2 regions of the Micromonospora sp. NBC_01405 genome follow, and region 1 is predicted to be linked to the other one. Evidence: riboswitches for the same ligand, from Rfam matches in the RefSeq annotation. Region 1 holds a riboswitch; the other holds the start of a gene.

Region 1 (3,752 bases):
GGGGCGGCCGGGCGGGGGCCGTACCAGCCGGGCGGGCCGTAAGGCCCCGGGTGGGCCGGGGGCGGCGGCGGGGCGAGCACCACCGGGATCGGCACCACGGGCTCGTCCGGGGCGTCGACCGGCCGCTGCGACCCGTCGGGGAACCGCAGGTGGTAGCGGTGGCCGTCCCAGCTCCCGACCGGCACCTGCGGATCCCGGCCGACGAAGAAGGACCGGTACGCGGCGATCGCGTCCAGCAGCTCCCGTTCCTCCCACGCGGTCCGTTCCCGGTCGGCCGGCCGACGGTCCAGCCCTCGGTGCATCCCGTCGCGCAGCAGCGCCAGCCGGGTGGCGGAGAACTGGTATCCGCGCATCGCCTTGAGCCCCGCGTCGCCGGCCACCCGCCGGGCCCAGGTCCGGGCGGCGTGCCGCCGGCCCAGGCTGCCCAGCGCCGCCACCTCCGGCGGGGTCAGCCACCCGGCCCGCACGTATTCGGGCAGGGTGCGCTCGGTCAGCCGCCCCTCCCAGCCGCGCAGCCAGACCGCCAACCCGACCATGCCGAAGAAGATCGGCACCATCACACCGAGGTAGCCGTACAGGGCGAGCATCGTCTGCCCGGTGGCCTGGGCCAGCGACGGCAGCAGGTTCCAGGTGCCGTGCAGCATCATCGCCAGTAGCAGGCCCGCGACCGGGGCGAGGAAGCGCACCCGACGGTCGGCGGTCCGGGCGGCGATGCCGAGACCCACACCGGTCATCGAGGTGAACAGCGGGTGGGCGAAGCCGAACAGCAGGATCCGGACGATGAAGATCGCGATGACCTGCCGCGCCCCGGTCGCCGGACCGTACTCGTTGACGCCGGAGGCGTAGCCGTAACCGCCCAGGTAGAGGATGTTCTCCACCATGGCGAAGCCGACCGCCGACAGCCCGCAGTAGACCAGGCCGTCGGTGATGCCGGACCACTCCCGGCGGCGGAAGATCAGCAGCAGGATCGGGCCGATCGCCTTGGTCAGCTCCTCGATGAACGGGGCGACCAGCACCGCGGTCAACGCGTCGGGCAGCCCCCAGTCGGCGAACCGGGCGGCGAAGAACCCGTTGACGGTCAGCGAGGCGGCCGTGGAGACGAACGCGCCCCAGACGAAGCAGAAGATCAGATACTTCAACGGCTCCGGCTCGTACCGGTCCAGCCACAGGAAGCAGGAGACCAGCACCGGCACCGGCAGGATCGCGGCGACCACGCCGATCAGCAGCGCCTCCGGCCCCAGGTTGAAGCCGAGCTTGAAGAGCATGTAGACCGCGCACGCCGCGATCAGCAGCACCACCAGGACCACCACCAGGACCCGCCGCCAGCCCAGCCGGCGCACCGGCATCCGGGGGGCGGCCCCACCGGGCTGCGAAGGGAGATCGTGCGGGGTCCACGGCGACGCGGCGCCGCCGGGCGGGGTGTCGGCCATTACATCAGCGTAGTCATCCCCCGCCGGCTGTTCCGGCCGCATCGGTCGACCGTTATCCTGTCGTCAGGTCACGAGCGCCAGCGTCAAGCCCCGGCTTGCTGGCCGGCAACCCTCGTCGAGTTCGCGGTGGGGTGCCCCGGGTGATGACCGGGCCCAGCCCTGTCCGGCGCTGGGCAAGCGCGGACCCCGTCCCGGTGGCGTCACCCGGGGTCCCCGGACCCGGAGGTCGTGCCATGACCGTCACCCTCGTACCCTCGCTCACGCCGCCGCCCGCGCGGACCGTGTCGGCGTCGTCGCGGCCGCTCGACGTGCTCGGCGTGCCGGGCCAGATCAACCTGGACTACGCCGCCAGCGCGCCGTGCGCGCGGGCCGCGGCCGACGCGGTGGCCGAGCTGCTCCCCTGGTACGCCAGCGTGCACCGCGGTGCCGGCGCCCTGTCGCGGCGCTGCACGTTGGAGTACGAGCGGGCCCGGCAGACGGTCGGCGACTTCTTCGGCGCCCGCGCCGACGACCACGTGGTGTTCACCCGCAACACCACCGACGCGCTGAATTTGCTGGCCCGGGCCCTGCCCACCGGGACCACGGTGGTGACGTTCGCCGGGGAGCACCACGCCAACCTGCTGCCCTGGCCGCGCGGCTCGGTGCGGCTGCCGGTGCCGGCCGCCCCCGCCGAGGCGGTCCGGGCGTTGGATGCGGCGCTGACCGAGCTGCGCCGAGGCGCCACCGCCCGCCCGCCGGTGCTGGTGGCGGTGACCGGGGCGAGCAACGTGACCGGGGAGCGTTGGCCGGTGGCCGAGCTGGCCCGGGTGGCCCGCCGGCACGGCGCCCGGATCGCGGTGGACGCCGCCCAGCTCGCCCCGCACGCCCCGGTCGACGTGGCCGCGCTGGACGTGGACTACCTGGCCGTCTCCGGGCACAAGCTGTACGCGCCGTTCGGCGCGGGGGTGCTGCTCGGCCGGGGCGACTGGCTCGACGCGGCCCCGCCGTACCTGGCCGGTGGGGGCGCCACCAGTCACGTCGGGGCCGCCACCCACGATGTGCGCTGGGCCACCGGCCCGGCCCGGCACGAGGCCGGCACCCCCAACCTGCTCGGCGCGGTCGCGCTCGCCTCGGTGTGCGCGGCGCTGGCCGGGGCGGACCGGGCCGCGCTGCACGCCCGCGAGCAGACGCTGCTGGCCCGGCTGCGGGCCGGGCTGGCGGCCCTGCCGCACGTGGTGGAGCTGCGCACCTTCGGCCCGGACTCGCCCCGGGTGGGCATCGTCTCGTTCGTGCTGGCCGGCCGGGACTCGGCCGAGGTCGCGGCGGAGCTGGCCATTCGGTACGACATCGGGGTCCGCGACGGGCTGTTCTGCGCCCACCCGCTGGCCCGTCGGCTGCTCACCGAGGCCGCCACGCGCAGCGGGCACCGGGACCTTCCGCCGACCGCCCTGCGGGCCAGCATCGGCCTGGGCAGCACCCAGCAGCACGTCGAGAGCCTGCTCACCGCCCTCGCCGAGCTGGGCTGAGCACGCCTCAGCCCAGCGGCGGGGCCGTGGGCGGCTTCGGGGCGGGGACGCTCTCGGCCGGGCCGACGTTCGGTTTCTCCTGCTCGCCGAAGGACTCCCGGATCAGCCGGTTGGCCTCCTCCTGGTCGATGCCGGAGGCGACCAGCAGGTCGCTGGCGGTGGTGCGCACCTGCGCGATCACCACGCTGCCGGAGAACCCGACCCCCTGCGCGTACGCCCGGCCGGCCTCACTGACCGCGCGCAGGGACCGCTCCCGGGCCCTCTCCGGTTCCGCCCCGACGGCGAACTCGTGGCGGAGCAGGCGGACCGACTCGGCGAGGTGGGCCACCGCGTACGGCATCGGCTCCGGCACCGGCTCCCCGTCCTCGATCATCGTCACGGAACGCCGGATCAGGGTCCCGCTGTTGCGCATCGCGCGGTCGATGGGGTCGGCCGCCTCGGCGTAGTGGGTCAGCTCACTGCGCCGGTGCCAACGGGCCGGGGAGAGGATGCTGGTCTCCTTCGCACCCTCGATCGCCTCGATGAGGGTGCTCAGCTCCTCCTTGTTCTCACGGAGCCGTTCCAGGGCCCGCTGGGCGCTGTCCCGGTCCCGCCCGCGCAGCGCCTCGGCGGCGGCGTCGAGCTGGTCGGCGAGCAGGTCCAGCGCGGGCCGGGCGGCCCGGTTGATCACCCGCAGCGGGTTCAGCGGCAACAGGATCGCCGTCACCAACAGCGCGATCCCGCCGCCGATCAAGGCGTCGATGAAGCGCGGTATCTCCAGGTCCTCGGTGGACGGGCTGAGCGTGACGATCAGCACGGCGGTGGCGGCGGCCTGGAT
Region 2 (3,752 bases), 3.0 Mb from region 1:
GGCGTGGGTCCGTAGCATCCGGCCGAGGGTCTCGGCGGTCCAGCGGTCGCCGGCCACGTCCGCGCCGGTAGCCACCCGGTGGCGGGCCGTGTCGCGCATCCGGGCGAGCGCGGCGCGGGTCGCGGCCAGGTGCGCCTGCTCCCGCGCGAGTTCCCGGTCGACCCCGTCGTCCATGGCAACCTCCGATGAGAATCATTAACCGGGTTAACATTCTAACCGCAGTCATGAAATTGACCTGGTATCGGCCGCTGGTAGCCTGGGTGGCGTGACCGGAGAGCAGGGCGTGACCGGAGAGCAGGGGCTGCGCGAACGCAAGCGGCAGCGCACCCACGACGCGATCTCGGCGGCGGCGATCTCGCTGTTCGTCGAACGAGGCTTCGACCGGGTGTCGGTCGCCGAGGTGGCCGCGGCCGCGGAGGTCTCCAAGCCGACGCTGTTCAAGTACTTCTCCACGAAGGAGGACCTGGTCCTGCACCGGATCGCCGACCACCGGGGCGAGTCGGCCCGGGTGGTGCGCGGCCGACGCCCGGGCGAGGCGCCGCTCGCCGCGCTGCGCCGGCACTTCCTCGACGGGCTGGACCGCCACGACCCGGTCACCGGGCTCAACGACGACCCCCGGGTGTTGGCGTACCACGGGATGGTCTTCTCGACCCCGAGCCTCGCCGCCCGGGTGGCCGGGCACGCCGCCGCCGAGGAGGCGGCGCTGGCCGACGCCCTCGACGACGCCGCCGGCACGCGCCGCGACGAACGGGGGCGGCCGGAGCCCGGGGCTCGGCCCGACGGGCTGACCGGCCGGCTCGCGGCGGCACAGATCGTCGCGGCGCAGCGGGTACTGGCGCGGGACAACTGGCGTCGTCTCACCGAGGGGTGCACCGCCGCGCGGGCGCACCCGGAGGCGGTCGCCGCCGCCGACCACGCCTTCACGCTGCTCGACGCCGGCCTGGCCCCGTACCGGGACTGAACCTCGGCGGCGGTCGTGCGGCGAGGGGCGACGTCCGACGGGTCGGCCGGGGTGAGCGTTGTCATAACGACTGGACGCCCGGCCCGGTGCCGTTGCTAGGCTTTCCACCAGGTCATGAGCGCCAGCGTCAAGCCCCGGCTCGCTGGCCGGCAACCCTCCTCCGCGGTGGGGTGCCCCGGGTGAAGACCAGGCACCGGAGTGTCACCGGTGCAAGCGTGGCCTGGTCCCCAGGTCAACACCGACCTTGGAGAACCATGTCTGCTCGTCCTTGCGCCCCGACTGCCGCCGGCTCGGCACCGGCCGCGTCACCATCCCGTCCCGCGCTGGTCAGGCGCCGGCACGTGGATCTGATGCGGGTGTGCAGCGACGGCTGTCGCCGTCACGCGGCGCGCTGAGCGCCTCCCCTCTTCCGTAGTAGCCCCCTTCCGCGGCCGCCCGTCGGCGTGCCGCGTCCGGCGGCGTGCTGTCCGCGCGCCGCCCTCATCCCAGGAGACACCTGTGCGATTCCTCCCTGCCCTGACCAGGTTCGCCGCGCTGGGCGTCGCGGCCGTCGTCGGCGCTGCCACCCTCACCGCCTGCGGCGACGACACCTCGGCCGCCGCCGACAACCCGTACGGCCTGGTCCAGCCCGGCGTGCTGCGGGCCGGCACCCTCACCGACGCGCCGCCGAACGTGTACCTGAAGGACGGAAAGTTCACCGGCTTCGACAACGACCTGCTCACTGCGGTCGCGGACAAGATCGGCCTGAGGGTGGAGTTCGTCGGCACCGACTTCTCCGCGCTGCTGTCGCAGGTCAACAACCGCAAGTTCGACGTGGGCAGCTCCTCGATCACCATCACCGAGGCGCGGAAGAAGACCGTCGACTTCGGCAACGGCTACGACTTCGGCTACTTCGGACTGGACGTCCCGGCCGGATCCCCGATCACCGGGTTCGACCAGCTCGACGGCAAGCGGGTGGTGGTCGTGCAGGGCACCGTGCAGGACGACTACGCCACCGGCCAGAAGCTGGACCCGGTGCGGGTGCCGGACTACAACGGAGCGCTCAACCAGCTCAGGGCCGGCACCGCCGACGCCTGGATCGCCCCGGCCGAGATCGGCGAGAAGTCCGCCGCCGACAGCGGCGGGAAGATCACGGTGGCCGCGAAGCAGCTCAGCCCCACCCCGACCGCGTACGCGGTGGCCAAGGGCAACGACGCGCTGCGCGGGGCACTGGACAAGGGCCTCGACGAGGTCATCGCCGACGGCACGTGGAGCCGGTTGCAGGAGCAGTACTACCCGGGCCGGCCGGTCCCGGCGGACTTCAGGCCGGGCAGCGGCTCGGCGCCGGGGCCGGGGCCGGGCGCGTCGGCGGCCCCGTCCGGGTCTGCCGCGCCGTCGGCGTCGGCGTCGTCCTGAGTACGCGGGCGTGACGGCACGGGCGACGACGAGCCGACGGTACGGATGACCAGCGAGCGGGGCGGACGGGAAGACGACTGATGGATCCACTGAGCACCCTGTGGGAGACCTTCTTCGACTGGGACTCCATGCGTGCGGCGCTGCCCGAGATGCTGACCGTCGGGCTGCCCAACACGCTGATCCTGGCGATCTCGGCCGCCCTGCTCGGCTCGCTGCTGGGCATGCTGCTGGCGGTCGCGGGCATCTCGCGTACCCGGTGGTTGCGCTGGCCGGCGCGGGTGTACACGGACGTCTTCCGCGGCCTGCCGGCGGCGGCGACGATCCTGCTCATCGGCGTCGGCCTGGCGCCGCTGGGCATGCAGGTGTGGGGACCGAACCCGTACCCGCTGGGCATCCTGGCGCTGTCACTGATCGCGGCGGCGTACATCGGGGAGATCTTCCGGGCTGGTATCCAGAGCGTGGAGGCCGCCCAGCTGGAGGGGGCCCGGGCGCTGGGGTTCTCCTGGGGCGAGGCGATGCGGCTGGTGATCATCCCGCAGGGGGTCCGCCGGGTGCTGCCGGCCTGGGTGAACCAGCTCATCGCCCTGATCAAGGACTCCAGCCTCGTCTACTTCCTCGGCCTGGTGGCCAGCCAGCGGGAGCTGTTCCGGATCGGGCAGGACCACGCGGCGACCACCGGCAACGAGTCGGCGCTGCTGCTGGCGGGCCTGTTCTACCTGACGCTGACCGTGCCGCTGACCCACGCGGTGAACTGGATCGACCGGCGGCTGCGGCAGGGCCGGCCGGCCACGGCGGCCGAGGACGACGACGCGCTGGCGCTCGCCGGGCGAAACGCGCTGCCCGGCGACGCCGCCACCCGCGCGAACACGGGAAAGGACGAGCGATGAGCACCTCGACCGGCACGACGACCCCGGTGAGCCTGAACGTGCGGGACGTGCACCTCGCCTTCGGCGCCAACCGGGTGCTGCGGGGCGCGAGCCTGGACGTCGGCCGGGGTGGCACGGCCTGCGTCATCGGGCCGTCCGGGTCGGGAAAGTCCACCCTGCTGCGCACGATCAACCGGCTCATCGAGCCGGACCGCGGGGACGTGCTGCTGGACGGGCGCAGCGTGCTGGGCGACGACCCGGACGCGCTGCGTCAGCGGGTCGGCATGGTGTTCCAGCAGTTCAACCTCTTCCCGCACATGACGGTCCTGCGCAACATCACCCTGGCGCTGCGGCGGCTCAAGCGGCTCGGCGAGGACGAGGCCGCGCAGGTGGCCCGTGCCCAGCTGGAGCGGGTCGGGCTGGCCGGCCGGGCCGACGCCCGGCCGGCGCACCTGTCCGGCGGGCAGCAGCAGCGGGTGGCCATCGCCCGGGCGCTGGCGTTGCAGCCGCAGGTGATGCTCTTCGATGAG

The links. A riboswitch is a leader RNA that binds a small molecule or an ion and turns the genes downstream of it on or off. The one in region 1 is predicted to bind S-adenosylmethionine.
Region 2: another riboswitch for S-adenosylmethionine. It lies ahead of OG559_RS27355 (ABC transporter substrate-binding protein); the one in region 1 lies ahead of OG559_RS14435 (aminotransferase class V-fold PLP-dependent enzyme).

The regions. Positions count from the first base shown of each region.
Region 1 covers NZ_CP109532.1:3,396,517-3,400,268, reverse strand. The annotation lists gene OG559_RS14440 (PrsW family intramembrane metalloprotease) at 1-1,472, opposite strand, end outside; SAM riboswitch class IV at 1,497-1,616, shown strand; gene OG559_RS14435 (aminotransferase class V-fold PLP-dependent enzyme) at 1,664-2,935, shown strand; gene OG559_RS14430 (FUSC family protein) at 2,943-3,752, opposite strand, start outside.
Region 2 covers NZ_CP109532.1:6,351,874-6,355,625, reverse strand. The annotation lists gene OG559_RS27365 (HelD family protein) at 1-174, opposite strand, end outside; gene OG559_RS27360 (TetR/AcrR family transcriptional regulator) at 266-961, shown strand; SAM riboswitch class IV at 1,072-1,183, shown strand; gene OG559_RS27355 (ABC transporter substrate-binding protein) at 1,460-2,356, shown strand; gene OG559_RS27350 (amino acid ABC transporter permease) at 2,437-3,243, shown strand; gene OG559_RS27345 (amino acid ABC transporter ATP-binding protein) at 3,240-3,752, shown strand, end outside.